One region of the Cryobacterium sp. TMT1-3 genome, then DNA from elsewhere that is predicted to be linked to it. Evidence: predicted binding sites of a transcription regulator. Region 1 holds the regulator's gene; the other holds the start of a gene.
What was found. Region 1 encodes LexA, which represses DNA repair genes until DNA is damaged. Its sites were predicted from a motif close to TCGAACANNTGTTCGA; they were not measured.

Region 1 (15,524 bases):
CGACCAGATGCTCGACATCATCGTCGCGGTCGGGGCGATTCCAGCCCGGTTCGCTGCTCTCTCCGCGGCCGATGGAACCCTCGACCTTGCCGGATACTTCACCCTGGCCCGCGGCGCGGGCGAGAACCTGCCGCTGGAAATGACCAAGTGGTTCGACTCCAATTACCACTACCTTGTGCCGGAGATCGGTCCGGAGACGGTGTTCTCGCTCGCCGGCGACCGCATCGTGCGCGAGTTCATCGAGGCGAAAGCGGCCGGGTTCCTCACCCGCCCGGTGCTCGTGGGCCCCGTCACCTTCCTGCTGCTCAGCAAGGCGAGCGACGACGCACCGGCCGGGTTCTCACCGCTCTCCCGACTCGACGATCTCCTTCCCGTCTACGCGGCGCTGCTGACGCGGCTAGCGGATGCCGGTGCCGAGTGGGTGCAACTCGACGAACCCGGCCTGGTCAGCGAGTCCATCGATGTGGGGCGCGCTGACACGCTGGCGGCCGTCGCATCCGCTTATGGGGTGCTCGGCCAGCTCACCGAACGACCGGCTCTGTTCGTCGCGGCGCCGTACGGCAGCCTCGACGACGCGCTGCCGGTTCTCGCCGCGACCGCAGTCGAAGCGATCGGCCTCGACCTGGTGCGGGGCACCCTGCCTCCGGCAGTACCCGGACTGGCCGGCAAGACCCTCGTCGCCGGCGTGATCGACGGCCATAACGTGTGGCGCGGCGACCTCGCCGCTGCTTTCGAGACCGCCGAGAGCGTACGCGCGTTGTCAGACTCGGTCACCGTCTCCACCTCCACCTCGCTGCTGCACGTGCCGCACGACGTCTTCGATGAGACCTCGCTACCGGGCGAGCTGACCAGCTGGCTGGCCTTCGCCGACCAGAAAGTGGGCCAGGTCGCCGCCCTCGCGTTCGGTCTCACTGCCGGGCGTGACGCCATTGCGGTGCCGCTGGCCGAGACCGAGGCCGCCCTGTCGGCGCGACGCAGCGCTCCGGGCGTACGCGACGGCGCCGTACGTACCCGTGCCGCAGCCCTGACCGACGTTGACTTCACCCGTGGCGCCTACGCCGATCGCCTGGAGGCGCAGGAGGCGGCGTTGCAGCTGCCGTCGCTACCGACGACGACGATCGGATCGTTCCCGCAGACCGCCGACATTCGCCGCGCACGCGCCCGGTATCTCACGGGCGCGCTGAGCGCCGGCGACTACCGCGATCTGATGCGCGCCGAGATTGGCCGTGTCGTTGCACTGCAGGAAGAGATCGGACTCGACGTGTTCGTGCACGGCGAACCGGAACGCAACGACATGGTGCAGTACTTCGCGGAAAACCTTGACGGGTTCGCCGTGACCGAAAATGGCTGGGTTCAGTCCTACGGCAGTCGCTGTACTCGGCCATCCATTCTGTGGGGTGATGTGTCGCGACCGGCGCCGATCACGGTGGACTGGTCCGTGTACACGCAAAGCCTCACCGCGAAGCCGGTCAAGGGCATGCTCACCGGGCCGGTGACCATCCTGGCCTGGTCCTTCGTGCGCGACGACCAACCGCTCGGCGAAACCGCCCGCCAGGTGGCCCTCGCCCTGCGGGATGAGATCGGCGACCTCGAGGCCGCCGGCATCCAAATCGTTCAGGTCGACGAGCCAGCTCTGCGCGAGCTGCTGCCCCTCAAGCAGAAAGACCACGCCAGCTATCTGGACTGGTCGGTCGGTGCTTTTCGGCTCGCCACGGCCGGGGTAGCGGATGCGACCCAAATTCACACGCACCTCTGCTATTCCGAATTCGGCGTCGTCATCGAAGCCATTCGCAACCTCGACGCCGACGTGACGAGCATCGAAGCGGCCCGGTCACGGATGGAGGTGGTGCAGGAGATCGAGGCCGGTAGGTTCGACCACGGTATCGGCGCCGGCATCTATGACATCCACTCGCCCCGGGTGCCGAGCATCGACGAGCTGACGACGCTGCTCGACACCGCCTTGAAATCCATTCCCGAGCGCCAGGTCTGGGTAAACCCGGACTGCGGGCTGAAGACGCGCGGCTACGACGAGACCGTGCAGTCGCTGCATAACATGCTCGCGGCGACGCGGCGGGTGCGCGAACGCCGCGGTATCAGGGTCAATGCCTAGCGCCAGCGCCTGACGCGGTCGCAGGGACGACAGAGGCCCGATCACCCGTTGGCGATCGAGCCTCTGTCGTACGACACCGGGGCGTGCAATCAGGATTACACCGAGCGCAACACCGCGACGACTTTGCCGAGGATGTCGGCAAAGTCGCCGACAATCGGTTCGAAGTTGCTGTTGCGCGGAAGGAGCCAGGTGTGGCCGTCGCGCTTGCGCAAGACCTTGACGGTGGCCTCGTTGTCGAGCATGGCCGCAACGATCTCGCCGTTTTCCGCGGTCTTCTGTTGCCGCACGACGACCCAGTCACCGTCACAAATCGCAGCGTCGATCATGGACTCCCCGACGACCTTGAGCATGAACAGCTCGCCCTGGCCCACAAGCTGGCGGGGCAGCGGAAAGATCTCGTCGATTTGCTGGTCGGCCGTGATCGGGATGCCGGCAGCGATGCGGCCGACCAGGGGGACCATCGCCGCATCGCCGACCTGCACGCCCGGGTGAAAGCTGTCCTGGTCGCCGGTGCCGGCGTCTTCGGGGGCGCGCTGGATCTCGATGAGCACTTCAAGTGCCCGCGGGCGATTCGGGTCGCGGCGCAGATAACCGCTGAGCTCGAGCTGATTGAGTTGGTGGGTCACGCTCGACAGCGAAGCGAGTCCGACCGCATCGCCGATCTCTCGCATGCTCGGCGGGTAGCCGCGCGAGCTCACCGAACGCTGAATTACGTCGAGGATAGCGAGCTGGCGTTGGCTCAAACTCTTGCGGCGCCTTGTGCCGCCCTTGTCGCGGGTAGCGCCGGTGTTTTGTGTCACGATCTGCCCTTCTGGAGTCGGTCCCGCCTGGCCTGAAGTCGTGCTTCACGGGAATGTCGGTGGTGTCTGGTTGAGTGTAAATCAAGCAATTGTTCTATCGAAAGTTTATCCAGTTCTTCGCCCTGAAACAAACACTTATTCGAGTGTGTTGTGTGAAATTTCGGGCGAAGACCAGAAAAAGCTTGCATGTTCGATTGTTCGAAGTTATATTCGGAACATAGTTTCGCATCCGGTCCTCCCGGCCGAGGGCCGGATACGAGACTCGCAGCCCGCCAACCCCGGAGGTTTGACATGACCACAGCATGTGTACCCGCAGTATCATCCGACGACGCCCCCGTCACCCGACTTCGCCTCACTCGTCGTGGGCGAGCGGTGCTCACGACCCTCGCTGCCGTCCCGCTCGTGCTCGGTGCCCTCGCCTTCGCCGTCAATGGGGGAGCGGCCGGCGCATCGGACTCGGCCACGGGTATCGACGTCATGTCGTACACGACCGACTCGGGAATCGTTGCCACCCTGGCCTATTCGCCGACCGACGTCGGTTCCGCCCGATTCATCACGGTCGATCCCGGCCAGACCCTGTGGGACCTCGCCGAAGAGATCTCACCGTCGGAGGACCCGCGCGACGTGGTCGCCGATATCAAACGTCTGAACGCCCTCTCCGTGGAAACCCTGCAGCCCGGCCAGCGCCTGGAGATCCCCGCCGACTCCTGAATCGATCAGTACTTGAGCAGTCCAGTACTTGAGTAGTCCAGTACGTGAGCTGAACAGTACTTGAGCTGCCAGGAACAGAGGAGCGCTGGGCAGCAACACAGGGTCGTAGCATGGAGGGTGTGACCAGCCTCGATGATCTTCCGCTCCGCACCAACCTGCAAGGCCTGACCCCGTACGGTGCTCCGCAGCTACACGTGCCGGTGGCTCTGAACGTCAACGAGAACACGCACGCTATTCCAGACGCGGTCGTCCGCGATATCCTCGCCGGCCTGGCCGACGCCATCCGCTCGGTGAACCGGTACCCCGACCGCGAGTTCACCGCCCTGCGCGAGGCGCTCGCCCAGTATCTTGGCCACGGACTGGCGGCGGAGAACATCTGGGCCGCCAACGGCTCCAATGAAGTGCTCCAGCAGGTACTCCAGGCTTTCGGCGGCCCCGGACGGAGCCTGCTCGGCTTCGCACCCACCTATTCGATGTATTCCATCCTCGCGTCGGGAACCGACACCACCTGGATTCCGGGTGCCCGTGATGCTGACTACGAGCTGTCGCCCGCCACCGCCGTGCGTGAAATCGCCCGCACCAGCCCCGACATCGTTTTTCTGTGCTCCCCGAACAACCCCACCGGCACCCCGCTCTCGCTCGAGACCATCGCCGCCGTCTACGACGCAACCGATGGCATCGTCGTCGTCGACGAGGCCTACGCCGAATTCGCACCCGTCGGCACGCCCAGTGCACTCACCCTGCTGCCGGGTCGGGAACGCCTGCTCGTTTCGCGCACGATGAGTAAGGCCTTCGCCTTCGCCGGTGCCCGCGTGGGTTATCTGGCGGCCGACCCGGCGGTGACGGATGCCCTGCGACTGGTGCGTCTGCCCTACCACCTCTCCGCCCTGACCCAGGCCGCGGCCAACGCAGCCCTCGCGCACAGCACCGAGATGCTCGCGATGGTCGACGACATTCGTGCCCAACGCGACCGACTGGTGGTTGAACTGGCCCGGTTGGGCTACGCCCCACACCAAAGCTGGAGCAACTTCGTCTTGTTCGGAGGAGTCGCCGACCCCCAGGAGACGTTCACTGCTCTGCTCGCCGAGGGAATCCTCATTCGCGACGTCGGCATTCCCGGCCACTTGCGGGTGACGGCCGGCACCGAGAAGGAGACCTCCCTGTTCCTGGACGCCCTGGCTCGCCTGGGACGCCCGGATCGTTCCGGTCAAACCGAGACGGCCCGAGCCGAATAAGCTAGCGGTATGAGTTCAACTGACGGTATCTCCGCGCCCCGCGTCGCACACCTGCAACGGGAGACGAGTGAATCCAGCATTGACCTCTCGTTGAACCTGGATGGCACCGGCGTCAGCGATATCCACACCTCGGTGCCGTTCTACGACCACCTGCTGACGGCTTTTGCCAAACACTCGCTGACCGACCTCACCGTGCGCGCTTCCGGTGACATCGAGATCGACGTCCACCACACGGTCGAAGATGTGGGAATCGTGCTCGGCCAGGCTATCCGCCAGGCCCTTGGCGACAAGTCGGGCATCTCCCGCTACGGTGACGCCCTCGTTCCGCTCGACGAAGCTCTCGCGCAGGCCGTCGTTGATATCTCCGGCCGACCGTATCTCGTGCACACGGGCGAGCCGGCCGGCTTCGAATTCCACCTCATCGGCGGACACTTCACCGGCTCCATGGTTCGTCACGTCTTCGAAGCCATCACCTTTCACGCCGGATTGACCGTGCACGTCACCCTGCTGGGCGGCCGCGACCCGCACCACATCGCTGAAGCCGAGTTCAAAGCCTTCGCCCGTGCGTTCCGCCTCGCGAAGGCCCTCGACCCGCTCGTGCAGGGCATCCCGTCAACCAAGGGTGCCCTGTGACCAGGGTCGTCGTCTTCGACTACGGAACCGGCAATGTGCACTCCGCGGTGAAGGCACTCGAACTGGCCGGCGCTGACGTGACCCTGACGAGCGACCGCACCATCGCCCTGGAAGCCGACGGCCTCGTCGTACCCGGTGTCGGTGCCTTCAGCGCCGTGATGCAGGCCCTCACAGCGGTGCGGGGTGACGAGATCGTCGATCGGCGCCTGGCCGGTGACCGCCCGGTGCTGGGCATCTGCGTGGGGATGCAGGTGATGTTTGAACACGGTGTTGAGCGTGGCGTCGACACCGAGGGACTCGGCGAATGGCCCGGAACGGTCACCGAGCTTCCGGCGACGATCCTGCCGCACATGGGCTGGAACACGGTCACAAGCGCGGCGGGTTCTGAGCTCTTTCGCGGAATCGAAGAGGAACGCTTCTATTTCGTGCACTCCTACGCCGCCCAGTCCTGGGCGCTCGAGGTCATGCCGCCGTTTCCCGAACCCCGGCTGACCTGGGCAGAGCACGGCGCGCCGTTCCTGGCCGCGATCGAAAACGGACCGTTGTGCGCCACCCAGTTCCACCCGGAAAAATCGGGGGAGGCGGGCATCCGCTTGCTGAAGAACTGGATCGGAACGCTGCGCCAATAGCCCGGCGCGCCTAGACTTCACAACCCGCATCATCCGCACCGGCACCTGCCATGAAATTGGCCGCAGCACGCGGCCGCACCAATCAAGGACACCAATGAGCGAGTTCAACAAAACACCGAGGCTCGTCCTCCTGCCCGCCGTCGATGTGGCCGGCGGCAAGGCTGTTCGCCTGACGCAGGGCGAGGCCGGCACGGAAACGAACTACGGAGACCCGGTCGACGCTGCGGCCGACTGGGCCCGGCAGGGCGCCGAATGGATCCACCTCGTTGACCTCGACGCCGCCTTTGGTCGAGGCACCAACACCGGCGTGATCAAAAAGGTCATTCGTCAGGTCAAGGGTGTCAACATCGAGCTCTCCGGCGGCATTCGCGATGACGCATCACTCGAAGCGGCACTGACCACGGGCGTGAAACGCATCAACCTCGGTACGGCGGCACTCGAAAACCCGGAATGGGCAGCCAGCGTGATCGCGCAATACGGCGAAGCCGTTGCGGTCGGCCTCGACGTGCGCGGCACGACGCTCGCTGCGCGAGGCTGGACCAAGGACGGTGGCGACCTGTGGCAGGTGCTCGAACGCCTCGAAGCGGCTGGCTGTGCCCGCTACGTGGTGACCGACGTCACCAAGGACGGCACCCTGCAGGGACCGAACATCGAGCTGTTGCGTCAGGTATTGGACCGCACGCGCAAGCCGGTCATCGCCTCCGGCGGAATTTCCAGCCTCGACGACATCGAAGAGTTGCGCAAACTCGTGCCGCTGGGCCTCGAAGGCGCCATCGTTGGCAAAGCGCTCTACGCGGGCGCGTTCACCCTGGCCGAGGCCCTGGACGTCTCGGGATCGTAATGGGCAAGGCGCGTAACCTCGGCTCCACGGGCGATCCTTCTGGTCGGCCCGCTTCTTTGGGACAGCCCGGTTCTCTGAGCTCGCCGGGACAGCCCGGTGAGCCGAACGTGTTAGCCGATTCGGCCGGGCAGCCCTGGACCGGCCGAGAATTCGAGGCGAACCTGGACGCCGGCGATGACGGGTCCGCTCCAGCGGCCCTCGCAGCGGCCCTCGCCCGCTTTCACGCCCGTGAGGTCGGCGAAGAAAGCGTCATCGACGCCATCCGCGGTTCCCGCCTGCTGATTCCGCTGGTCACCAAGCTCGGGGAGGCGGCGCTGAACGCGCGCGGCCAGACGATCGACAAGACGCAGGAACTGTCGATCATCACCGTGGCCGGTCCCGACGGCCGCACCGTGCTGCCCGCCTTCTCCTCCACCGCCGCCATGACGGCGTGGAACCCCCTTGCCCGGCCTGTTCCCGCGGATGCCGTGCGTGTCGCCCTGGCGGCCGCGCAGGAAAACACCGACCTCGTGGTGCTCGATCCCACCTCGCCCAGTGAATTCGTCATTCGGCGCCCGGCCCTGTGGGCGATCGCGCAATCCTTGCCCTGGACACCGAGTTACGCCAGCCGCCACGTCGCCGACGCGTTCAGAACATCGATCGCGACGGAACTGTCGGTGCTGACCGTCGCACTCTCGGCCGGTGATCCACTGGCACGGCTCGACGGCCCCGAACTCGTCGTGCAGCTCGAGCTGGTCGACGGCCTTACCCAAGCCGATCTCGACGCGATTCTGAGTCGGCTCGGCATGCGCTGGTCGGAGAACGAGACCATCACGACCGGTGTCGACTCGCTGCGCGTCAAGCTCGTCGCGTCGGCGTGACTCGAGATTCTGCTGTGTTGAGCTCTCTGTCGGTGGTTCGGGTGAGAATGACGGTATGACCGACGTTCTCGATCGCTTCTCCCCGGCCACTCGGGCCTGGTTCACCGAGGCGTTCGCCGCGCCGACCGCCGCGCAACTAGGCGCGTGGAACGCCATTTCGCAGGGCTCGCACGCCCTCGTCGTGGCACCGACCGGATCAGGCAAAACCCTCGCTGCGTTTCTGTGGGCGATTGACCGGCTGTACACCGAGGCCGAGCCCGCCGCCATAGCCGGCACTCGCGTGCCCGGTGCTTATTCGCCCATCACTCGCGTGCCCGGTGCTCATTCGCCCATCACTCGCGTGCCCGGTGCTCATTCGCCCATCACTCGCGTGCTGTATATCTCCCCGCTCAAGGCGCTCGGCGTTGATGTTGAACGCAACCTCACCGCGCCCCTGGTGGGCATCAGCCGCTCTGCCCAACGCCTGGGCCTGGAGCCGCCGCACGTCTCCGTCGGCGTGCGCTCAGGAGACACTCCCGCTGCCGACCGGCGCAAGCTGATCACGTCGCCGCCGGATATCCTCATCACCACTCCGGAGTCCCTGTTTCTCATGCTGACCTCGGCGGCCCGCGATTCGCTGCGCGGGGTACAGACCGTCATCATCGATGAGGTGCACGCGGTGGCGGCGAGCAAGCGCGGCGCCCACCTTGCCGTCTCGCTGGAACGACTCGACGCCCTGCTCAGCCACCCGGCCCAGCGCATCGGGTTGTCGGCCACCGTACGGCCGCAGAGCGAGGTGGCTCGGTTTCTCGGTGGAGCAGCCCCCGTGCAGATCGTGGCACCGCCCGCGTTGAAGCGGTTCGACCTGCGGGTGGTGGTTCCGGTCGACGATATGAGTGATCTCGGGCCGGTCCCGCAACGCGAGGGCGTCACCTCGGCTGCGGCTCCCCAGACCGGGTCGATCTGGCCGCACGTCGAGGAAGCCATCGTCGATGAGGTGCTCGCGCATTCCTCGAGCATCGTCTTCGCGAATTCCCGGCGGCTCACCGAACGACTCACGGCACGCTTCAACGAAATTTATGCTGAACGGCTGGCCGGGGCGGAGGCATCCGCTCTGGTGGGGGCGCCTGTCCTGGTGGCTGATCTGCCGGGAGGGCTCGGCACGGTGGGGGCCACGCCAACGGTCCGTCCACCGGCTGAGCTGATGGGCGCGAGCGGTCAGAGCGCGGCCAGTGAACCGCTGCTCGCTCGCGCGCACCACGGCTCGGTCAGCAAGGAACAACGCTCTCTTATCGAAGACGATTTAAAATCGGGACGGCTGCGCTGTGTTGTCGCCACGTCCAGCCTCGAGCTCGGCATCGACATGGGTGCCGTCGACCTGGTCGTGCAGGTGGAATCACCGCCGTCGGTGTCGAGCGGGCTGCAGCGGCTCGGTCGGGCCGGACACCAGGTCGGTGAGATCTCGCGCGGGGTGATCTACCCCAAGCATCGGGCCGACCTCATCCATGCTGCCGTCGCCGCCGAGCGCATGGTGGCCGGTGCGATCGAATCGCTGCGGGTGCCCACCAACCCGCTCGACATCCTGGCCCAGCAGACCGTGGCGGCCTGCGCGCTGGAACCGATCGACCTCGAGGCCTGGTTTGACACCCTGCGGCGCAGCGCGCCGTTCGCGACCCTGCCCCGCTCCGCCTATGAGGCCACCCTCGACCTGCTCGCCGGTCGGTACCCCTCTGACCAGTTCGCCGAGTTACGTCCACGCATCGTCTGGGATCGCGACGCCGGCACCCTTACCGGCCGCCCGGGGGCGCAACGGCTCGCCGTCACGAGCGGCGGCACCATTCCCGATCGTGGTTTGTTCGGTGTCTTCATGGTGGGTGGCGACCAGGTCACCGGCAAACGCGTCGGCGAACTCGACGAAGAGATGGTCTACGAGTCACGCGTGAACGATGTGTTCGCGCTCGGCACCACGAGCTGGCGCATCCAAGAAATCACCCATGACCGGGTACTCGTCGTGCCGGCATTCGGACAGCCAGGGCGGCTGCCGTTCTGGAAGGGTGACGGCCTCGGCCGCCCGGCCGAACTGGGCCAGGCCATTGGAGCCTTCGTGCGGGAGGTCGGGAGCTTGCCACCCGGCGACGCCCGAATGCGCTGCGCTGGGGGCGGCCTCGACGAACGCGCGATCAGTAACCTGCTGGCCTTCCTCGACGAGCAGCGCGCCGTGACCGGCCAGCTGCCGACCGACCGTACCCTCGTGGTCGAACGGTTCCACGACGAACTCGGGGACTGGCGGGTCGTCTTGCACTCCCCGTTCGGCACCCCGGTACACGCACCGTGGGCGCTGGCCGTCGGTGCCCGGGTGCGGGAACGCTACGGAATCGACGGTTCCTGTGTTGCGAGCGACGACGGCATCGTCGTGCGCATCCCCGATACCGAAACCGAACCGCCCGGCGCTGAACTATTCGTCTTCGACCCCGACGAACTCGAGCAGCTGGTCACCGACGAGGTCGGCGGCTCCGCGCTGTTCGCCTCCCGGTTTCGGGAGTGTGCCGCCCGGGCCCTGCTCCTGCCCCGGTACAAGCCCGGTTCGCGCTCGCCGCTCTGGCAGCAACGGCAGAAGGCCGCGCAGCTGCTCGACGTTGCCCGCACCTTCCCCACCTTTCCGATCATTCTCGAAACCCTGCGGGAATGCCTGCAAGATGTTTACGACCTGCCGGCGCTCGGTGCGCTGGCCAGGCGGATCGCCTCGCGGGAACTGCGCCTGGTGGAGGTCACGACCGACACCGCCAGCCCCTTCGCGAGCACCCTGCTGTTCGGTTACGTCGCCGCCTTCATGTATGAGGGCGATACCCCGCTAGCCGAGCGGCGCGCCACAGCCCTCGCGATCGACTCGAGCCTGCTGGCCGAACTACTCGGGCGGGTCGAACTGCGGGAGCTGCTCGACCCCGCCGTCATCGACCAGACCGACCGGGAGCTGCAACGGCTCGCGCCCGACTACCTGGCCAAGGGCAGGGAAGGCGTCGCCGACCTTCTACGAACGCTCGGCCCGCTCAGCACCGGCGAGGTCGCCGAGCGGATGCTCCTGCCCGCCCCCGAATCACCGTCTGCGCCCGACGCTCCGCCGCCGGTGTTCGGGTCGCTGCCGGCGCCCGACCCGTCAGGTTTCGTGCTCGCCGAGGAGGCTCTGCTCGGCCTGGTCGCCGCGCGCCGCGTCATGCGTGCGAGCATCGGCGGCGAGGAGCGCTGGGCGGCGGTCGAAGACGCCAGCCGGTTGCGCGACGCTCTCGGCGTTCCGCTGCCGATCGGGGTGTCCGCCGCGTTCACCGAATCCGTGGCCGACCCGCTCGGCGACCTGGTGAGCCGCTACGCGCGTTCGCACGGACCGTTCACGACCGGCGCCGTAGCCGACCGGTTCGGCCTCGGCACCGCCGTCGTGCAGATCGCCCTCGGCCGCCTCGCCGACGCCCGACGTATCCTAGCCGGTGAATTCCGACCGAACGGCACCGGTCTGGAATGGTGCGACGCCGAGGTGTTGCGGCGTCTCCGCCGTCGTTCCCTCGCGGCGCTGCGCCACGAGGTCGAACCCGTTGATCAGCAGGCCATCGGCCGGTTCCTGCCGGCGTGGCAACACGTGGGCGGCAAGCTGCGCGGAATCGACGGTGTCGCATCCGTTGTGGAGCAGCTGGGGGGTGCGCGCATTCCGGCGTCCGCCTGGGAGACGCTCATTCTGCCCGCCCGGGTGAGTGACTACCAGCCGGGCATGCTCGACGAACTCACCAACGCCGGGGAGGTGCTCTGGGCCGGCGCGGGCACCCTCGCCGGCAACGACGGCTGGGTCAGCCTGCACCTCGCCGAAACCGCCCAGCTCACCCTGCCACTGCCCATCGATGCCCCGACGACGCCCCTGCAACAGGAAATCCTTGCGACCCTGGGCAGTGGCGGTGCCTACTTCTTTCGGCAGCTGGCCGATGCCGTCGGCAGTCAGGACGATGCCGCACTGGTGCAGGCGCTCTGGGACCTGGTCTGGGCCGGTCTGGTCAACAACGACACCTTCGCCCCGGTGCGATCGCTTCTGGCCGGCGGCCATACCGCCCACCGGCAGAGCCGAGCCGCACCCCGCGCCCGCCTGCATCGTGGGCGGTCGATGCCGCGGCCAAGTTTGCCGAGCCGCAGCGGTCCGCCCACCGTGTCGGGTCGCTGGTCGATCCTGCCGGTGGCCGACGAGTCACCGACCCGTCGCGCGCATGCGCTGGGGGAGACCCTGCTGGAACGCTACGGCGTGGTCACCCGGGGGGCGGTGATGGCTGAGAGCGTCATTGGCGGATTCTCGCTCGTCTATCGAACGCTCACCGGGTTCGAAGAAATGGCACGGTGTCGACGCGGATATTTCATTGAGGGGCTCGGCGCGGCCCAGTTCGCCACCGGCGGCACCATCGACCGGCTGCGCACCTTCGCTGTCGGGTCAACGGTCCCGTCTGGTGCAGATCGGAAGGCCGCGCTGGCCGCGATCTCCCTCGCCGCAACCGACCCGGCAAACCCCTACGGTGCCGCGCTGCCGTGGCCGACACTGCCCGGCGACACCACCCATCGCCCTGGCCGCAAATCGGGCGCCCTCGTCGTGCTCGTCGACGGAGCCCTCGTGCTGTACGTCGAGCGCGGCGGAAAAACCGTCGTCGCCTTCGAAACGGATGAGGCAGTGCTCGCCGCGGCCACCGTGAGCCTGGCCGCCCTTGTCACCACCGGTCGCGTGCAGAAGATCGCGGTGGAAACGGCCAATGGTGTGTTCGTGATCGGCAGCGACGTGGGAGCGGCCCTGCGCGCCGCCGGCTTCACCGAAACTCCGAAGGGACTGAGACTGCGTGCCTGAGGGCGATACCGTCTACCGCACCGCGCGCACCCTCGACCAGGCGCTGCACGGCAGCATCCTGACCGGCTGCGACATCCGGGTACCCGCTTTCGCGACCGTCGACCTGACCGGTCAGACCGTGCACGAGGTCGTCAGTCGCGGCAAGCACCTGCTGCACCGGGTCGGCGAGACGAGCATCCACTCCCACCTCAAGATGGAGGGAGCCTGGCACCTCTACCGGCCGGGCACCCGGTGGCAGCGGCCCGCCTTTCAGGCACGGATCGTGCTGCAGACGGCTGACTGGGTCGCCGTCGGGTTCGAACTCGGGGTGCTTGAGCTGGTACCGACCCGGGCGGAGGCCGAGGTGGTCGGCTATCTCGGGCCCGATCTGCTCGACCCAGCCTGGAACACCGCCGACAGTGCTGAGGCCGCTCAGCGCCTCGCTGCCCGGGCTGAACAACCGGTCATTCTGGCCCTCGCCGACCAGCAAAACCTGGCCGGCCTCGGCAATGTCTACGTCAACGAGCTGTGCTTTCTGCGCGGTCTGTTACCGACCCGGCCCATGGTCGAGGTCCCTGACGTGCCAGGACTCGTCAGCCTGGCCCGGCGGCTGCTCCTGGCCAACAAAGACCGCGACGAACGCACGACCACCGGTAACCTGCGCCGCGGAGCGCAGGTGTGGGTTTACGGAAGAGGCGGCCAGCCGTGCCGGCGCTGCGGCACCCCCATTCTTCGTGGCACCCTGGGCCGCAGCGACGTGGAGCAGCGCAACACCTTCTGGTGCCCGCGCTGCCAGACCTGACCGCCAGTTCTGGGCACGAAGTCCCTTGCTGCAACTGGCGGGCGGTTTGTCCTGAGCGCTACGGCAGGAACGCGATTTCGCGCGTGGTCGTCGGCAGGTCGATGAGCCCGGTTGCCGGTCCCACGATGGTCGATTCGGATGACGGCAGCAGCACGGCATCGTCGATCGCCCAGGCCAGGGTTACCTGTTCACCAGCGGCATCCGTGGCAGCACCGTCGTCCTGGATGCGAACGACGCCACCACCGGCATCCCCGACAGAGACAATGTGCCGACTGCCGTGTCCGAGGTAGGTCGACAGTTCCACTCGTGCGGCAATGCTCACGCCGACGGGCCGGTCGACGACGCCCCGCATCATGGTCACCTTCTCCGGGCGGATCATGAGACTGGCTGAGCCCAGGATTCCCCGGGGATTGTTCACGGGAATATCAAGGCCGTTCGCCTGGAAAGTCGTGCCGCGGTGGCCCGTTATGACGCCGTGGAGAAGGAGAGATTCTCCGAGGAACTTGGCCACGAAAAGGTTTTCCGGGGCTCGATACAGTTCGGCGGGCGTTCCGATCTGTTCGATGCGTCCCTCGTTGAAGACGACAATACGGTCTGAGAGCGCGAGTGCTTCATCCTGGTCGTGCGTGACGTAGACCACCGTTGTTCCCAGATCACGGTGAATAGAACGGATTTCGTCTTGCAAACGTTCGCGAAGTCCCTTGTCCAGGGCGCTCAGCGGCTCATCCATCAGTAACAGTGGAGGCTGATAGACAATTGCGCGCGCGAGTGCGACCCGCTGTCGCTGGCCGCCGGACAGGTCGCTCGGCAGCCGTTTGCTGAATGCTGAAAGATTGACCCGGTTTAGAACGTCAGACACCAGACGGGCGCGTTCGGACTTTTTGACCTTGCGCTGCTTCAACGGATAGGCGATATTCTCGGCGACCGTCATGTGCGGGAAGAGTGCGTAGCCCTGAAAGACCATGCCAATGTTGCGTTTGTGGATGGGGAGGTTGACCAGTGAGGTGCCGTCCAGCAGAATATCTCCCGATGAGGGCGACTCGAAGCCGGCAATCATGTTGAGACTCGTCGTCTTGCCCGAGCCGCTCGGGCCGAGGAATGTGATGAATTCGCCCGGCCGCACGTCGATAGAGATGTTTTTCACCGCGGCGAAGTCGCCAAAGTTTTTGTGAATCCGGGAAATAGTCAGGGCAGCGCCCGTGGAATCAGTCATGAGAGGTACTCCGTTTGGCTCGCGCAATCATTGCGAATAGTGCGACAGATGTCGTGATGAGCATGATGATCGTCGCTGCTGCGGCGATGGTCGGGTCAATCTCCCGCTGGAGGCTGCTGAACATACGAACGGGGAGAGTCTGTAGGTAGGCGTTGGAGATGAAGAGCGAGACTATGACCTCGTCGAATGACGTGATGAAGGCGAACAGAAAACCAGCCAGCACGCCGGGCCGGATCATGGGTAGCGTCACGGTGAGGAACGCCTTGACCTTTCCCGCACCACTGATCCAGGCGGCACGTTCGAGTTGCACGTCGTAGCTGGCCAACACCGATGACACGGAGATCACGACGAAGGGAATGGCGAGAACGGTATGAGCGAGCAGAAACCCCGGCCAGGTACCCACTAATCCCAGCCGGAGGAAGAGCGCGTAGACCCCGATCGCGAAGATGACACCGGGAACGAGCATGGGCAGGAGAAGAAAATTGTTGCTGGCAGCCTTCGCGAACCCGCTCATTTTCATTAGACCGTAGGCCGCGACGGTGCCGAGGATCGTGGCGACAACGGCGACCATGAGCCCGAGTTGCAGGGAATTGGCGAGTCCGCCGAGCCACGCCGGGTCGGTGAAGAAATTCTCGTACCACTGCCCGGAAAAGCCCACCGGCGGGAAGGCCAGCGACTTCTGAGACGTGAAACTGAGCGGGATCACCACAAGGCTGGGAGCTACCATCCACACCGCCACAACGACGGTGAAAATCCAGAGGAGAATGCGGGAGAACTTCATAGGCCGGTACCTCCCAGTCGTCCAATTTTGACGCCGAATATTCGGGCCACGAGACCGGTCAGCCCGAGCATGAGACCGACAAGCAGG
Region 2 (15,524 bases), on a different contig from region 1:
GTGCGCTGTGAGGCCGAGGGCCACGATCATGACGGCTCGGGTGCGGGTGAAGGGAGCCAGGTCGGGCCTGGCCGACCAGACCAGCACGGCAGCCGCGATGATGAGCACGGCAACGGCGGCCGCGGCGAACTCTTCGAGCTGAATCTCGTGCTGGCGGCTGGTGGTGGCGACGACGGCGTAGGTGACGACGATGACGGCCACGACGGGGGCCAGAGGCCAGGCAGCAAGGCCGCCAATCGGGTCGAGGCGCTGCTGTGAAGCGGATGCCGGCGCGCGCGGCCGTCGGGGAGTGGGGGTCGCGCGAGTCATGAGTCCTTCTGAGCCGCGGGTACGGTCAGACGAATACTCGTTCCGGCGCCGGGGCGGCTCCAGATCAGCACGGATCCGCCGAGCTGTTCGATGCGGCGCCGCACGGACTGCCGGAGTCCGAGGCGGTCGGAAGCGGATTCGGATTCGGTGAAGCCGCGCCCGGCATCCGTTATGCGCAGGGAAATCGTGGTCAGGTCTTGTTCGATGGCCACCTCGGCCGAGGCGATTCCGGCGTGGAGGATGACGTTGACCAGGCACTGCTGCACGGCGAGGCCGACCGCGCGGTCGCTGCCGGCATCGAGGCGGGCGAGGGCGTCGACGTCGCCGGTGACGTCGATCTTCAGCCCGCGGTCGCGGCCCCGTTCGATGGCAGCGGTGACGGCGCTGGTCACGGTTTGCTGGGTCGGTTCGGGCGTGTGCTGGTGCGATGGTGCGGGTGTTTGAGCCTTAACGGGCGACGTTGGTTGCGGGCCGGTGTTGCCGCGGGCGTCGATGTCGGTGAGCCAGTCGGTGTCGTGCAGGGTGGTCAGGGTGTAGCGGAGGCTGGCCTGGAGGGCCGGAGAGAGAGCGCCGGGTTCGGCGAGGGAGAGCGCGACGAGCTGGGCCACCGTCGTGTCGTTGAGCAGGGCGATGGCGCGCGTGTCGAGGGCGTCGCGCAGCTGCCGGTTGGCGCCGTCCTGCACCGCGCGGTGAATGGCGGGCTGGGCGGCGTTGCTCAAGCGGCGGTCGATTCCGGCGAGCACCATGACGCCGACGAGCACGAGGTAGGTCGAGAGGGTGAACAGGTCGGGGCGGTAGGGCACCGCGGTGCCGAGGATGGCGAGAAGGGCGGCGAACTCCGCCAAGAGGAACGCCGCGGTGCTCCAGAGCACGCCGGCGAGGGCGGTGGATCCGGCGCCGCCGACCATGACGAGCGCCATCTTCGGCAGGGCCACGAGGAACATATTCGAGGCGGGGAATACGTCGGGAACGCCGAGCACGGCCTGGGTGAAGACGTAGACGCCGAGGGTGCCCACGACGAGATAGGCGACCGCGAACCCAATGCGACGGTGCCGGGTGAAGAGCACCAGCAGGGCGCCCATGGCAACGACGGCTACGACGGTGATCCAGAGCTCGGGCCGGTTCAGGCTGAGGATGGAGACCGACACGGCCCCCGCCATGAGGCAGGTCAGCGCAAACCAGTGAGCAGCCCGAGCGAGGGCGCGCGCCAGCGTCAGCTGCACCAGGTGGCCGGGTAATCCTAGAGACATTTTTCCCCCTCGGTAAGTATGGCATTGGGGTGGGTGTGGGTTTGGTGGGGTGGGCAGTGGGAGTGGTTGTCTGTGCTTCCGTTCGTGGGTGTGCACCCTGGGCAGGGCGCCCAGCCGTGAGTTTCGGGAGTCATCGACGCTTCGGGCCCACCTTATGGCCAGGGGCCCAGTTTCTAAACTGGGCCCCTGGACGGGGCCCGGGCCCCGTCCGTAAGTCAGGGTCAGAACAGGGTGGGGGCCAAGTCGGGCGGCAGCTCGGCGGCGATCAGCGATCCGGGCGCCTCCGCGGTCTGGGCCCACCTTATGGCCACGGGCCCAGTTTCTAAACTGGGCCCGTGGACGGGGCCCGGGCCCCGTCCAGAATTTGGGGCGGTACCGAGGGCCGGAGCGAGAGGTCGGGTGGCGGGCGCGGGCATCCGCTCTGGCGACGACGGCAGAGCACTCGAGCGGATGCCGCCGGTCGCGGGGTCGACGACGCCACGCTCGAGGCCGTGCGCGCGAATGAGCGGGCGAATGCGGGCGGCGAGCCAGGTGCGGTACTCCTTGGGGGCGTATTGTCCGCGGGCGTAGAGCTCCTGGTAGCGGCCGACGAGTTCGGGGTGCTCGCGATCAAGCCAGCGCAGGTACCAGTCCTTGACGGCGGGCTTGAGGTTGAGCCCCGAGTAGAGCACGCTCGTGGCGCCGGCCGCTTTGGCCTGCCGCAGGGCTTCGTCGAGGTGGGCGCGGGTGTCGGTGAGAAAGGGCAGAATCGGCATGAGAAAGATGCCGCAGTCGAGTCCGCGCTCGCGTACCGCGGTGACCGTGGCGAGGCGCGCCTTGGTGGTGGGAGTTCCGGGCTCGACCGACTGCTGCAGTTCGTCGTCGTAAATGGCGATGGACATGGCGAGGTCGACCGGAACGTGCTCACTCGCCTCGACCAGCAGGTCGAGATCGCGCCGCAGCAGGGTGCCCTTGGTGAGAATGGAAATGGGCGTGCCACTGTGGGCGAGCGCCGCGATGATGCCGGGCATGAGCCGGTAGCGTCCCTCGGCACGCTGATACGGGTCGGTGTTGGTGCCGAGCGCCACCGGATGCCGGCCCCAGGTGGGTTTGGCGAGTTCTTTTCGCAAGACCTCGGCCACATTGACCTTGACGATGATCTCGCTGTCGAAGTCTGTGCCGGCATCAAGGTCGAGGTACTGGTGCGTGGGCCGCGCGAAGCAGTAGGTGCAGGCGTGGGAGCAGCCGCGATAGGGATTGATCGTGTAGCCGAACGGCAGCGCGCTCTGCCCGGGCACATGGTTGAGCGCCGACTTACAGAGGATCTCGTGGAACGTGATTCCAGCGAACTCGGGCGTCTGAACGCTGCGCACGAGGTTGTTCAAGCGGGCAAGGCCCGGCAGCGCGCCGACCTGCTCGGTCTGTAGTTCTTGTCCGCTCCACCTCATGCATCAAGTCGAACACAAGTTCTAGTGATGTGCAAGTGTGCCCGGCAAAACCCACACCCAAGCGGATGCCGCGTTCCGCGTCGCGCTCACTCCTGCCTCGCGGCACGTGTTTGAGAGGTTGGCACTGGTTTGCACGCGGGCGGGCTTCCCCAACACGTGCCGCGAGCGGAAGGGCGCCGCGGCGTAGGGTCGAGCTGAGGGCGCACCTACGCCGGGGCCACGAGGGGACGGGCGTCACGGGCCGGCGGCATCCGCTTCACGCCGACCAGGACGATTCGCAGTACTGTGCCCGCATGCGATCACAGGCACAAGCGGCATGACCCGGCTGCGACGCAGCGACCCGACCCGGCCGGGGTACACGAGAAGGCGGTCGGGCCGGGGCTTCAGCTACCGCGACCCGGCGGGCGAAACGGTCACCGACAAGGAGCAGCGTGAGCGATTCGCGACGCTCGCGATTCCGCCGGCGTGGACCGACGTGTGGATCAGCCCGCACCCGAACGGGCATATCCAGGCGATCGGACTCGATGCCGCCGGACGCCGCCAGTACATTTACCACCCGGCCTGGCGTGAACAGAAGGACCGCCTCAAGTTCGAACGCGCGCTGCAGCTCGCCGAATCGCTGCCGCGGGTACGCGGTCAGGTCACCCGCGAGCTGCGCGGCAACGGCCCACCACGCGCCCGGGCCCTCGCCGCGGCGTTTCGCATGCTCGACCTCGCCTCCCTACGCATCGGCAGCGAGCGCTACGCCGATACCTACGGCAGCCACGGCCTCTCCACTTTGCTCTGCTCGCACGTCTCGGTGCGCGGCGACGTGGTGCGCCTGGATTTTCCCGCCAAGAGTGGGCAACAGTTTCAGGGCGTCATAACGGATGCCGACCTCGCCACCTACCTGCGCGCTCGCCTGCGCGAACGGCCGGCCGCACCGCTGCTGTCCTGGGTGCTGGATGATGTCGAGGGTGTCGTGTCGGCGTCCGAGATCAACGATTTCATTCGGGAACGCACCGGCGGGGAGTTCACCGCGAAGGACTTTCGCACCCTGCGCGGCACGGCCGCTGCCGCGCAGAGCCTGGCCCAAAGCCTGGCGCAAAGCCTGACGGCGAGCATGGGCCCGACAACCGGGACGGCCGCGGCGAGCGGGGCGTCGGCGAGCGGATCGGACGCGGCTGGCGGGGCGGCCTCAGAACGCGGATCAAGGTCAGCAGGCGGGTCGGCTGCGGGCGCAACGACCACGCGCGGTTCGAGCTCGGGCGGAGCGTCGGCGACGGGAGCGGCCTCAGCGTCGGCGCCCGACGCATCCGCTGCCCGACCGCCGCGCGCAGCGACGCGCAACCGTCGCGCCGATGACCGCGCCATCGCCGAAGCGATGCGTCAGGCCGCCGACGCTCTCGGCAACACGCCGGCGATCGCGCGCACGAGTTATGTCGACCCGAGAGTCGTCGATCTGTTTCGGGCGGGTGAAACCATCGACCCAACGGGCCGGGTCTCGGTCGAGACAGCGCTGCGGGCGCTCCTGCTCGGCGACAGTGAATGAATCGGGCGATGTCGCCGTGGACTTTAAGTGAATGTCACCCGTTCGGGGTATAACTTGAATGCCGCCCAGCCGGGGCGAAAGTGAGGCCGTCAAGAAAGGCATGCCCGTGAACCACGATTCTGACCCCGTTGAAGAGCCGCCGCTCGGCGCCCCCGAAACGCCCAGCACACCGACGAACCCGGAGCAGCTCGTGGGACCAGACGGCCCTGACGGCCCGGCAGAGGAACAGGCGGGGTCCGGCACACCTGCCGGGGAATCCCCCGGCCCGGCCGTTCCGGTCGCGAGCGCGAGCACCGGTCCCGACGGCCCAGCCCCGAGCACCGACGGATCGACCGCCGGAGAATCCGCCGCCGCAACCCCGATCGAGCCAGACAGCGACACCGAAGACGACCAGGACAACGCCGACAACGAGCCGAACCTCGCCGATATCGACCCGGCCGATAACCCATCGAATCCCGATCTGGTCGGTCACGACATCGACGAAGAAGACCCCACCCTCGCTGAACCCACCGCCTAACCACAAGGAGCCCCCATGAAAGGCAAATTTCTGTTCCTCGCCGGCACCGCGACTGGCTTCGTGCTCGGATCCAAAGCCGGCCGTCAGGCTTACGACCGGCTCAGCGCCAAGGCGCACGAGTTGTGGGGCGACCCCACCACCCAGAAGGTCATCTCACAGGCCGAGACCATCGCGCGCGACGCAGCATCCGTGGCGCAGACCAAGGTGAGTGATCTGCTCGACCGCACCGAGGCATCCGTCAAGAATGAAGAACGTAAGGCAACCCCCTCAGCGGATGACGGCAGTCACGAAATCTAGACCCGCTGCGGCGCAGACACCCCGGCTGGTACGCCGGGCCGGGGTGTCCGCGCCCGACTAGTCCGGTTGGCGAGGGCGTAGCGCCCGGCTAGTCTGTTTAGCCGAGTGTCGCGCCCGACTAGTCCGTTCGGCCGAGTGTCGCGCCCGGCTAGCCCGCCGGGCCGAGGTGTCGCGCGCGACTAGTCCGTGAGGCGCAAGGCGAGCGGTTGGATCGACCGCGTAGCCGGCCGCTTCGCGGGAGCGCCCCGCACCAGAAAGCTGGCCTGAGCCCGGTCGAACGAGGAGTAGAACCACCTCGTTGTGAGAATGCCGAGCTTGGTCACCTCGTAGGCGTCCCCGCTTTGCTCGATGACCCCAAGCAGGGCGGCCGGGTCGCCATCAAGAATTTGCGGATCTCGCACCAACCATTCGGTCGGGGTGAGCTGGAGAATGCCGAGCTGCGATACGCGCAGGTTTTCCGCATCCGAAACGCCATTGTTCGGGTTCACTTGCCGCCTCCGGGCCGGTTGGGCCTCAAGTAGACATCCGCTGGCCACCCGATTCAAGGGGTTGACAGCACCCTCCTACCCAATTCCCACGACGCTCCAAGGTGCCCGCTCCGCCCCGCGAGAGTTAACACCCGGCCACCCCGCTCGGTGCGCATAACTCCTGCAATTCGTTCTGGGCGCGCCGGCCGACCCGCGGAATCACGCGGAAGCTCACTTCTCGGCGCGCAGATTGCAGGAGTTATGCCCCGCGCAAGCCGACCGTACCCCGCCCACGGGGGCTAATTCAGGAAAACCAGCATCCGAACGGGCCGGAGAAGCCCATCGCCGGGCGACCGAAGCCCACCTGCCGCAGATTTCCTGAATTCGCCACCAGGCGCTTGAACCTAGTTGCTGAGGTGCAGTACCTCAGCGGTCGCGGCGAGTGACGCGGCGGCCGCGGCGGGATCGTCGGAAAGTCTGGTGCCGTAGCTCGGGATCATCTGGCGGATCCGCGGCTTCCAACCCTCAATGCGGTCGGGGAAGCAGCGGGCCAGGAGATCCACCATGATCGGCGCGGCCGTCGAGGCTCCCGGCGAGGCGCCGAGCAGACCGGCGATCGATCCGTCACTGGAGGTGATGACCTCGGTACCGAACTGCAGCACTCCGCCGAGCTTGGCGTCTTTCTTCATGACCTGCACGCGCTGGCCGGCCGTGATGAGTTCCCAGTCCTCAGAGACCGCGGCGGGAATGAACTCGCGCAGGGCTTTGAGCTTGGCCGCCCTCGACGCGAACACCTCGCCGATCAGGTATTTCATGAGGTCAAAGTTGTGGCGGGCCACGGCGAGCATCGGCCCGAGGTTGTGCGTACGAATGGAGAACGGCAGGTCAAACCAGGTGCTGGTCTTCAAGAATTTGGGGCTGAACCCGGCATACGGGCCGAAGAGCAGCGACATTTCGCCGTCGACGACGCGGGTGTCCAGGTGCGGTACCGACATGGGCGGAGCGCCCTTGGCCGCCTTGCCGTACACCTTGGCCTGGTGTTGAGCGACGAGCTTCGGGTTGGTGGTGCGCAAAAATTGGCCGCTGATCGGGAAGCCACCGAAACCCTTGATTTCGGGGATCCCGCTCTGCTGCAGCAGCGCGAGGGCGCCACCGCCGGCGCCGACGAAGACGAAGCGGGCGTCGATGGTACTGCGGGTCTGTCCGACCTGGCGCAGAAGCTTGAGATTCCAGGTGCCGTCCGCTTTGTGCTTGAGGCCGACGACCTGCTCGTTCATGTGCATCGTGACCCCCTGATTCTCGAGGTTTTCGAACAGCAGACGGGTGAGGGCGCCGAAGTCCACGTCGGTGCCGCTCACGATGCGGGTGGCGGCGATCTTCTGGCCGGCCGCACGCTTGCGGGTGAGCAGCGGGGTCCAGGTACCGATCTTTTCGACGTTGTCGCTGAACTCCATACCGGCGAACAGCGGCTGGGTCGCCAGAACGGCGTGACGCTTGCGCAGGTACTCCACGTTGGCTTTGCCGTGCACGAAGGTCATGTGCGGGGTGGAGTTGATGAACTTGTTCGGCTCCGGCAGGGCCCCACTCGTAACGAGGTGCGCCCACAGCTGCCGGCTGATCTGGAACTGCTCGTTGATGACGACGGCTTTGTCGGCGGTGACCGAACCGTCTGCGGCCTGCGGCATGTAGTTGAGCTCGCACAATCCGGCGTGGCCGGTGCCAGCGTTGTTCCACGGGTTCGAGCTCTCCTGGGCCAGTTCACCGAGGCGCTCATACACCTCGATCCGCCAATCGGGCTGCAGCTCCTTCAAGAGCGTGCCGAGGGTGGCACTCATGATGCCGCCACCAATGAGGACTACGTCAACGGTTCCCTGAGAATTCACACCTTCGAGTGTATCGCTGCGAGTGGATGCGCCCGACCGCACCCGGGCCTGCACCCGCCTGTCGACCGCTCCCCGGAGTAGGGGATACTTAGGTCATGGGGCCAGAACGTACCGATCGTCGCATCGCCGTTGTCATCGAGGATGACGCTGACATTCGCAGCCTGCTGGAGGCCGTGCTGACCCAGGCCGGGTTTGACGTCGTCGCCACGAGCAACGGCCTTGACGGCCTCGCTGCGGTGCGCGCCTACGATCCGGTCGTGACCACTCTCGACGTGAGCATGCCCGGCATCGACGGCTTCGAAACCGCCAAACGCATTCGGGCTTTCAGCCCCACCTACCTCGTGATGCTCACCGCCCGCGACGACGAGATCGACACCCTGCAGGGCCTCGAAGCCGGCGCCGACGACTACCTGACCAAGCCGTTTCGACCGCGCGAACTGCGCGCGCGCATCGAAGCTATGCTGCGACGTCCCCGTCACTCCCTCACAGCGGATGCCGCCATCCCGTCGGCGCCGCTGGCTGTGCCGGCCGCGTCCTCCACGGCAATGACCAGCGCGAGCGCCGTCACCGGTCCCCCGAGCCTTGATGCGGCGGCCGAACGGCGCGTCGCCGCGCCGATCAGCCCTTTCGTGCGCACCGCTTCTGATGGGGCGGTTGCGACCCCCCTCGCCACGATGTCGTCACCGGCATTTCGACCGACTCCCGTGGCTTCCGCTCCGACTTTCGTGCCGGCCGTCGACGCCGCCCGTGCGGTGCTCGATCCTGCACCGCACGAAATGGGCGATTCGAACACAACGACCTGCGACTGAACCCGTCGGAGCGCCTGATGCAACTCGCCGCGACCAGCGATCAGCCGTAAATCTGCTGCGCCGCCAAATAATCAGGATGCGAGCGGCGCGAGCTGCACGGCGATGTCGTTGCCGCCGCGCACCGTGACGGTGCCGATGGCGGTGTTCACCGCGTCACCGAGCGCGGTCAGGCTGTAGCCGTGGTCGAAGGTGTCGGCGATGCCGAAACTCGCCGTCAGCCGAATCAGGGAGGCCTCCGTCATCGGCTCCTCGACGAGCGCGGTCTGGATGCGCTCCGCGAGTGCGCGGGCTTCAGCCGCCGAGTCTGCTGCAGCGAGAACCAAGAACCGTCCGCTGGCCCGATGTCCGATGATCGAGAGCACCGGGGCGCTCTCACGCAGTTTCGCGGCAAACCGGGCGATCGCCTCATCGCCGGCGACCCGGCCGAAGGCGGTATTGATCTCCGGAAGGTTATCGATGTCGGCCCCGATCAGGGCGAGTCCGACCCGCGCGGTGTGCGCACGGTCCAGATGGTCCGTGGCCGCCTGCACGAACGCTGCCGCTGACAACACCCCGGCCGCCGAGTGGATGCCGTCGGTCAGGTCTCCGACGGCGCTCGTCGTCCCCTGTTCGGCACGGAGGACCGAAGCGGCTATGGTCACGACCACGACGAGACACAGGCCGAGAGCGGCCATATTGGCCGTGTTGAAGTAGGTCAGGAACATTTCCCCGGTAACGCCGTCGACCGTGAAGACGATGGCACGCACCAGGGCGGTCAGCGCCGCGACCCACAGGGCGACCGCCAGGATGCGACCGCTCAGGTTGCGACGCAACCGCCCGCGCACGGCTTCGAGCGCGCCGAGCGCCAGCATCACCGCGAGGCCGATCCACATTTCGGCAGCGCCAGCCCAACGACCGGCCGATTCGCCGTGCAGCAGCGTTGCGGCCAGCACAGCCACACTGATCGTGGCGATCACCCAGGAGCCGCGGCGGCGCCGGTTGTAACGGCGAAGTCCCAGCCAGACCGCGCCGACGGCGATGGTCAGGGCCACGTTGGCCACGACGATGGCCCACCAGATAAACTGCCCGGTCACGGAGGCGCCGTGCGCGACGGTCACCGTCATGGCAGCGATAAAGGCCATGCTCCAGATACGGCCGACGGCATCGTTGCGGTTGAACGCGGTGTTCAGTACGAACGACACCCCGCACAGGGCGACGACCACACCGTTGAGCAGGAGCAGGGTCAGAGTGTCCAGGTGCATGCGCCTATTCCTTGATGGCCGTTCATGAGGTGCGCGGAAGCGTCGCGATGGCGGTGGTGCCCTTGCCGGGAGCCGATTCGAGTCTGAGGTCTCCCCCATGCTGGCGGCAGATGTCCCGGCTGATGTTTAAACCGAGGCCCGTTCCGTGAATGCTCGAGCCGCGCACCGAGTCGGCCCGGTAGAACCGGTCGAACAGGTGCACTTGCTCGCCGGGCGTCATACCGCGACCGGTATCAGCCACGCGCAGCTCGACCTCGGTGCGGGAATCGAGCAGCGTCACCTCAATCCGGCCCGAGGCGATGTTGTACTTGATCGCGTTGGAGAACAGATTGTCGACGACCTGGCGCAGGCGGAGGGCATCCGCTTGCAGGCGCAGGGTCGGCATCGCCGTAAGAACGAACGTGATACCCCGTTCGGCCGCGACCGGCCGGAGTGATTCGATCGCGTCGGTGACGATCACCGACAGGTCGCACGGAGCCAGGGTGATGGCGAGCTCGTGTTTGGTCGCGGCCGCGGTGCTGAGCAGGTCGGCGACCAGCGCCAGCAACCGGTCGGAGTTTTTGGACGCGACCTGGAGCATGCGCCGGGTCGACGGGTCGAGGGTGTCGTCATCGAGGGCCAGCTCCAGATACCCCATGATCGAGGTGAGCGGGGTGCGCAATTCGTGCGAAACGGATGCGACCAGGTCGTCCCGCGCCTTGACCGCGCGCAGTTCGGCGGTGACGTCCCGGGCAACCATGACGCCGCCGTCGTAGTTGTCGTTTTCGTCGAGGATGGGCCGGGCGGAGATGAGCACGGCGGCCTTCCGTTGGCCCTGCTCCCCCACCCAGATGGTCGTGTGGTCGACCGTTTCGCCGCGCATTGCGCGCTGGAACGGCCGATCTGCTTCGGCATACGGCGTCACCTGGTCTTCGTGATAGACGACGGTGGGGGAGAGCTCGCCGTCTTTCACTCCAAAGCGGGCGAACATCTCCCGCTGGGCGCGGTTGATGAAGTTCGGTTTGGCCTCACGGCTGAACCCGACGACGCCGAAGTCGACGGTGTTGAAGATCTCGTCGAGGGTGCGTTCCTCACGGCGGGAACGGCGCAGGGCTCCCTCGAACAGAACCGATTGTTGGGTGAGCAGCACCCGCTGCGCCGCTGCACGCTTGGTGGTGGTGTAGGTCGTGGTAGCGACAAAGGCCAGCACGATGGGCACGATGGCCAGTCGCGGAATCTCATTGCCCGTGGCCGGCTCTGCGCCCAGCAGCCCGCCGGTCCAGAGCAGCACCGACGTGAGCACCACCCCGCCGATAGCACCGCGGCCGCCGAAGTGCGCCGACAGCCAGATGATGGGGAAAACGAGCAGAATCGTCGTACCGAGCAACGGCTCACCCTCGCGCACGATCACCAGCCCGACCAGGTCGACGATCGGCAGCACGACGATCCACTTCTTGTCGAGGTGACGCCAGGGCACTCCCGCCGCAGCTGCGGTGGTGACGAGGATGATGAGGATGCCGGCCAGAAACAGCTGGTTGGTGAGGAGCTGTGGATCAAGCAGCCCCGAAACGGCCACCAACAAAAGGGTCGCTGCCCCGACCAACAGCTGGGAGAGAAAGACGGAACGTTCCACCCGGTAGCGGTGGGCTCGGTCGGGTCGCGGGCGGCGCTGCATCACTGAGGCGGCACCGTGACAGTCTGCGTCGGCAGCACGGCCTTGGCCCCGAATTCATCGAGCCGGTCGATGGTCTCGGCGAACCCCTGCGGCACACCGAAGTGGAACCCCTGGGCGCTGCGAATGCCGAGCCGGGCCAGGTGCTCGGCCATCGCTTCGTTCTCCACGCCCTCAACGATCATCGAATACTCAAGCTTGTCGCCGAAACTCTGCAGCGCCGTGAGTACCTCGCGCTGGCGGATATCGTCGAGGTCATCGACGAGGCTGCGGTCGATCTTGAGAATGTCCATCGGCACGCGCACGAGCGAATCGACCGAGGAATCTTCCGAGCCGTAGTCGTCGAGGGCGATGAGAATTCCCAGGTCGCGCAGCCGGTCGGCCTGCTCACGAATCTGCGTCGATACCCGCGCAACCGAACGCTCATTGAGCTCGAGGCAGAGCGAGATCTCGGGGTACCGCGTGTTCAAATCTTCCACGAACCGGCCGAGCCGTTCCGGTGCCAGCTGGCCGGCTTCGACGTTGATGGTCATGCAGACGATGCCCGGTTCAGCCAGCCGAAACTCCGCAGCGGCGGCCAGGGCGGTCTCGGCAATCTGCCGGGTCAGCTGGTCGAACCGACCCAGGCTCTTCGCCTTTTCGATCAGCGACGGCGGTGAGATCGAACCGAGTTCCGGGTGCACATAGCGCAGCAGCGCCTCGAAGGCCCAGATGCGGCCGGTGACCAGGCTGACGATCGGCTGATACGCCAGCGGCAGCTGGTTCTCGTCGATGGCTTCGGCGACCGTGTCATTGAACTGCGAGGAGCGATGACCAGACACGTTGATGCTCGACTGGCAGTCGCCCCGACGTCGGTTTTTCTTGACCAGCAGCATGCTGTGGTCGGCGTCGTGAACGAGGGAGGCGACATCCGTTTCAACCAGAGCGGAGTAGGCGAGGCCGATACTGAGGCTGGGCGTGACGGTGACGGCACCGACGACGAGCGGTGTGACGCAGGCGTCCAGCATCGTTTCGGCAATGGTTTTTGCTTCGGCGAGTGTGGCCAGGCGGGTCAGGATGATGACGAATTCGTCGCCGCCGACCCGCGCGACGACGTCGTGCGGACGCACCGACTGGCGCAGGCGCTGGCCGAGGACCCGCAGCACTTCGTCACCGGTCTGGTGCCCGTGGGTATCGTTGAGCCGTTTGAAACCGTCGAGGTCCACGAACAGCACGGCGATGCTTTCGGCGTCGCTGCGGGTGGTGTTGATGGTATCGAGGGCCTCCTGGAAGGCACCGTAGTTGGGCAGGCCGGTGAGCGAGTCGGTGTTGGCCTTGGCCGTGAGCCCGGCCACATTCTGCCGGGCCTGCACGGCCAGTTCCGCGGTGGCCGCGAGGGCCTGCAACGCCCGCCGGTCGAGGGAGGAGAAGGCGCCGTCCATCGGGTCACGGCGGGCTACGAGAAATTGCCGCACGCCGGGCGTGAGCGTGACCGGCACCCCGATGGCCCCGGGTTCGGCGGGGCCGGCCTGCACGGCGATGGACTGCACGCCGACGGCCGTGGCTGCCGCCGCGCACAGTGCCTCGCTGAGTGCATCGCCGACGCTGTCCGCACTTCGCATGGTGCTCAGCATGCTGCTGCCGACGACGAGGCCGCTCAGCCGACGCCGCATGTCCCAGACGGAGCGCAGAACGATGAGCACCAGCGCCACCCCGACACTGCCCAGCAGCGTGCCGACGGCGGTTTCGATCGGGACGCGGCCGACTCCCGGTGTGGGCAGGCCGACCACGGCCCAGTGCGCCGAGAACACGGTCAACGCCGCGACACCGCCCAGCAAGGCGCTCAGCCGCACGGCGGAGATAAGCGGCTGGCGGCCCCGCTCAGCGGGAGCGTTGATCAGGCGCAGGCGCAGAACTTCGAGCCCCAGCACCAACAGCACATACCCGACGGATGCCGCGGCGACGGCTGGCAGCGTGGCCACCCCCATCCCGGTCAGCAGCCCATCGATGAGGAAATAGACCATGCAGCCGAGGCCCGCGAGGCCAGCGCTGTAGACGGAGACGCCGATGCGGCGGGATTCCAGGAGCAGGGCAACCAGAATACCGAGCATGAGCACGCCGATGATGGCCTGCGCCGGCAGCACCGGGGCCAACGCCGGAACGGCAAGAACCGGCACGCTGATGGCCGGGGTGCGATGGGGCACACTACCGACGCGAATCCAGGCTATTTCGAGGGCGGCCACGCAGACGGCGCCGAAGAGCGCAACGACGATTCTGGTGGCAGGCTCAGCGAGAACAATGGCGAAGGCACCGGGAATGAACACCAGCCCCAGGGCCGTGAACACGCCAAAGGCGACGCGCTGCAGCACGCCCGACACCCCAATTCGGCTCACACAGTCAGAGCCTACGCGAGTTGACCTCGGATGAGGACGCGCGGGTGGGATTTGGTGGGGTTGGTCGGGGCCGTCGGTGCCGGGCGCACCTTGTGAAAGCGGGGCCATGAACTATCGTGCTCCCGCTTTCCGGGCCCGGGCCCGGGAAGATGGGGTCACGGTGTGGCCGTGCTCGTGGCCCGCGTCCGAGCTCAGGGGCCCACCGAATTTGGGACGGGGCCCGGGCCCCGTCCGCCAGAGCGAGCGGGGAAAGCCCCAGCAGCAGGCGGGCTCAACTCAGGCGACGACTCGCGCGGCGGCGATGAGTTCGGCGATCTGTACGGCGTTCAGCGCGGCCCCCTTGCGCAGATTGTCATTGCTGATGAAGAGGGCGAGGCCGCGGCCATCCGCTACGCCTTCGTCCTGCCGGATGCGACCGACAAAGCTGGCGTCCTGTCCGGCCGCCTGCAGGGGTGTCGGAATGTCAGTCAGTTCAACGCCGGGGGCGGTTTTTAGCAGTTCCTGGGCGCGGGCGACGCTGATCGGCTTGGCGAACTCCACGTTGATCGACAGGGAATGGCCGGTGAAGACGGGCACGCGCACGCAGGTTCCGCTGACCAGCAGCTCGGGCAGGCCGAGAATCTTGCGGCTCTCGTTGCGCAACTTCTTCTCTTCGTCGGTTTCGAACTGGCCGTCGTCGACGATGCTGCCGGCGAGCGGGATCACATCGAACGCGATCGGACGGGCGTAGATGGTGGGCTCCGGCAGGGTTACGGCGCTGCCGTCGTGCACGAGCTGGAACAGGTTCTCATCCTGCGCTGCGACGCGCACCTGGCTGGCCAGTTCGAATGCGCCGGCCAGACCGCTGCCGGAGACCGCCTGGTAGGTGCTGACGATGAGCCGCTTCAGGCCAGCCTCATCGTGCAGCACCTTGAGCACGGGCATCGCGGCCATGGTGGTGCAGTTCGGGTTGGCGATGATGCCCTTCACGGCCTGCTTGATGGCTTCAGGGTTGACCTCGCTGACGACGAGGGGAACGTCCGGGTCCATGCGCCAGCCGCTCGAGTTGTCGACGACGAGCACACCGGCCGCGGCGAAACGGGGCGCCTGCGCCTTGGAGAGGGTGGCGCCGGCCGAGAAGATGGCCACGTCCAGCCCAGTCGGGTCGGCAACGGAGGCATCTTCGACCGTGATCTGCTCGCCCTTGAAATCGAGGGTGGTACCGGCCGACCGAGCCGAAGCGAAGAAGCGGATGCTGTTGACCGGAAAATCGCGCTCCTCCAGCAGGCGACGCACCACGGCGCCAACTTGTCCGGTGGCTCCGACGACGCCGATGTTGATGCCGGGGGTGCTGGCTGAGGTGGTCACGTGTGTTTCCTAACGTCGTTGGGGCTGTCTCCCGTGGCTAATTCAGGAAACGTCAGCGATTCTGCCGATATTTCCTGCCCAGAGCGGATGCCGGGGCTCGTTTTCCTGAATTCGCCACCGAGAGTCGGCGTGGTGCGGTGTTGCGGATAGTTGGAGGGAGCTGATTTTCCCGGTGGCTAATTCAGGAAAAGTCGGCAGGTGGGCGAGCGTTTCGGCCCCAGAGCGGATGTTCGGGTTTGGTTTCCTGAATTAGCCCCCGGGAGGAGCGGGTGACGTCGTGCGGGGGTGGGGGCATCCGCTTGGCGAGGTGTGAGTTTGCGGCCGTTGCGGGCCGCGAACGAGTCGAAACTCACACCTCGGCGACGGGTTAGCGGCCGGAGCCGCCGTGCACGACTGCTTCGATCTCGCCGTCGAGCCCGAACG

Region 2: a site for LexA is predicted at 2,995-3,010, ahead of E3O25_RS14565 (Rv2578c family radical SAM protein). Genes of this name have one in related genera too.

Annotation. Positions count from the first base shown of each region.
Region 1 covers NZ_SOFW01000021.1:29,414-44,937, reverse strand. Annotated here, with positions in the region: gene metE (5-methyltetrahydropteroyltriglutamate--homocysteine S-methyltransferase) at 1-2,110, shown strand, start outside; gene lexA (transcriptional repressor LexA) at 2,206-2,913, opposite strand; gene E3O25_RS07035 (LysM peptidoglycan-binding domain-containing protein) at 3,202-3,621, shown strand; gene E3O25_RS07030 (histidinol-phosphate transaminase) at 3,741-4,856, shown strand; gene hisB (imidazoleglycerol-phosphate dehydratase HisB) at 4,866-5,489, shown strand; gene hisH (imidazole glycerol phosphate synthase subunit HisH) at 5,486-6,118, shown strand; gene priA (bifunctional 1-(5-phosphoribosyl)-5-((5-phosphoribosylamino)methylideneamino)imidazole-4-carboxamide isomerase/phosphoribosylanthranilate isomerase PriA) at 6,213-6,959, shown strand; gene E3O25_RS07010 (SseB family protein) at 7,067-7,819, shown strand; gene E3O25_RS07005 (DEAD/DEAH box helicase) at 7,875-12,662, shown strand; gene E3O25_RS07000 (DNA-formamidopyrimidine glycosylase family protein) at 12,655-13,443, shown strand; gene E3O25_RS06995 (ABC transporter ATP-binding protein) at 13,502-14,656, opposite strand; gene E3O25_RS06990 (ABC transporter permease) at 14,649-15,437, opposite strand; gene E3O25_RS06985 (ABC transporter permease) at 15,434-15,524, opposite strand, start outside.
Region 2 covers NZ_SOFW01000040.1:12,304-27,827, forward strand. Annotated here, with positions in the region: gene E3O25_RS14555 (hypothetical protein) at 1-309, opposite strand, end outside; gene E3O25_RS14560 (sensor histidine kinase) at 306-1,559, opposite strand; gene E3O25_RS14565 (Rv2578c family radical SAM protein) at 1,781-2,986, opposite strand; gene E3O25_RS14570 (DNA topoisomerase IB) at 3,303-4,517, shown strand; gene E3O25_RS14575 (hypothetical protein) at 4,624-5,034, shown strand; gene E3O25_RS14580 (hypothetical protein) at 5,050-5,331, shown strand; gene E3O25_RS14585 (hypothetical protein) at 5,511-5,819, opposite strand; gene E3O25_RS14590 (malate:quinone oxidoreductase) at 6,203-7,681, opposite strand; gene E3O25_RS17785 (response regulator transcription factor) at 7,777-8,490, shown strand; gene E3O25_RS14600 (diguanylate cyclase) at 8,562-9,731, opposite strand; gene E3O25_RS14605 (cell wall metabolism sensor histidine kinase WalK) at 9,754-11,385, opposite strand; gene E3O25_RS14610 (bifunctional diguanylate cyclase/phosphodiesterase) at 11,385-13,754, opposite strand; gene E3O25_RS14615 (aspartate-semialdehyde dehydrogenase) at 14,031-15,101, opposite strand; gene E3O25_RS14620 (aspartate kinase) at 15,469-15,524, opposite strand, start outside.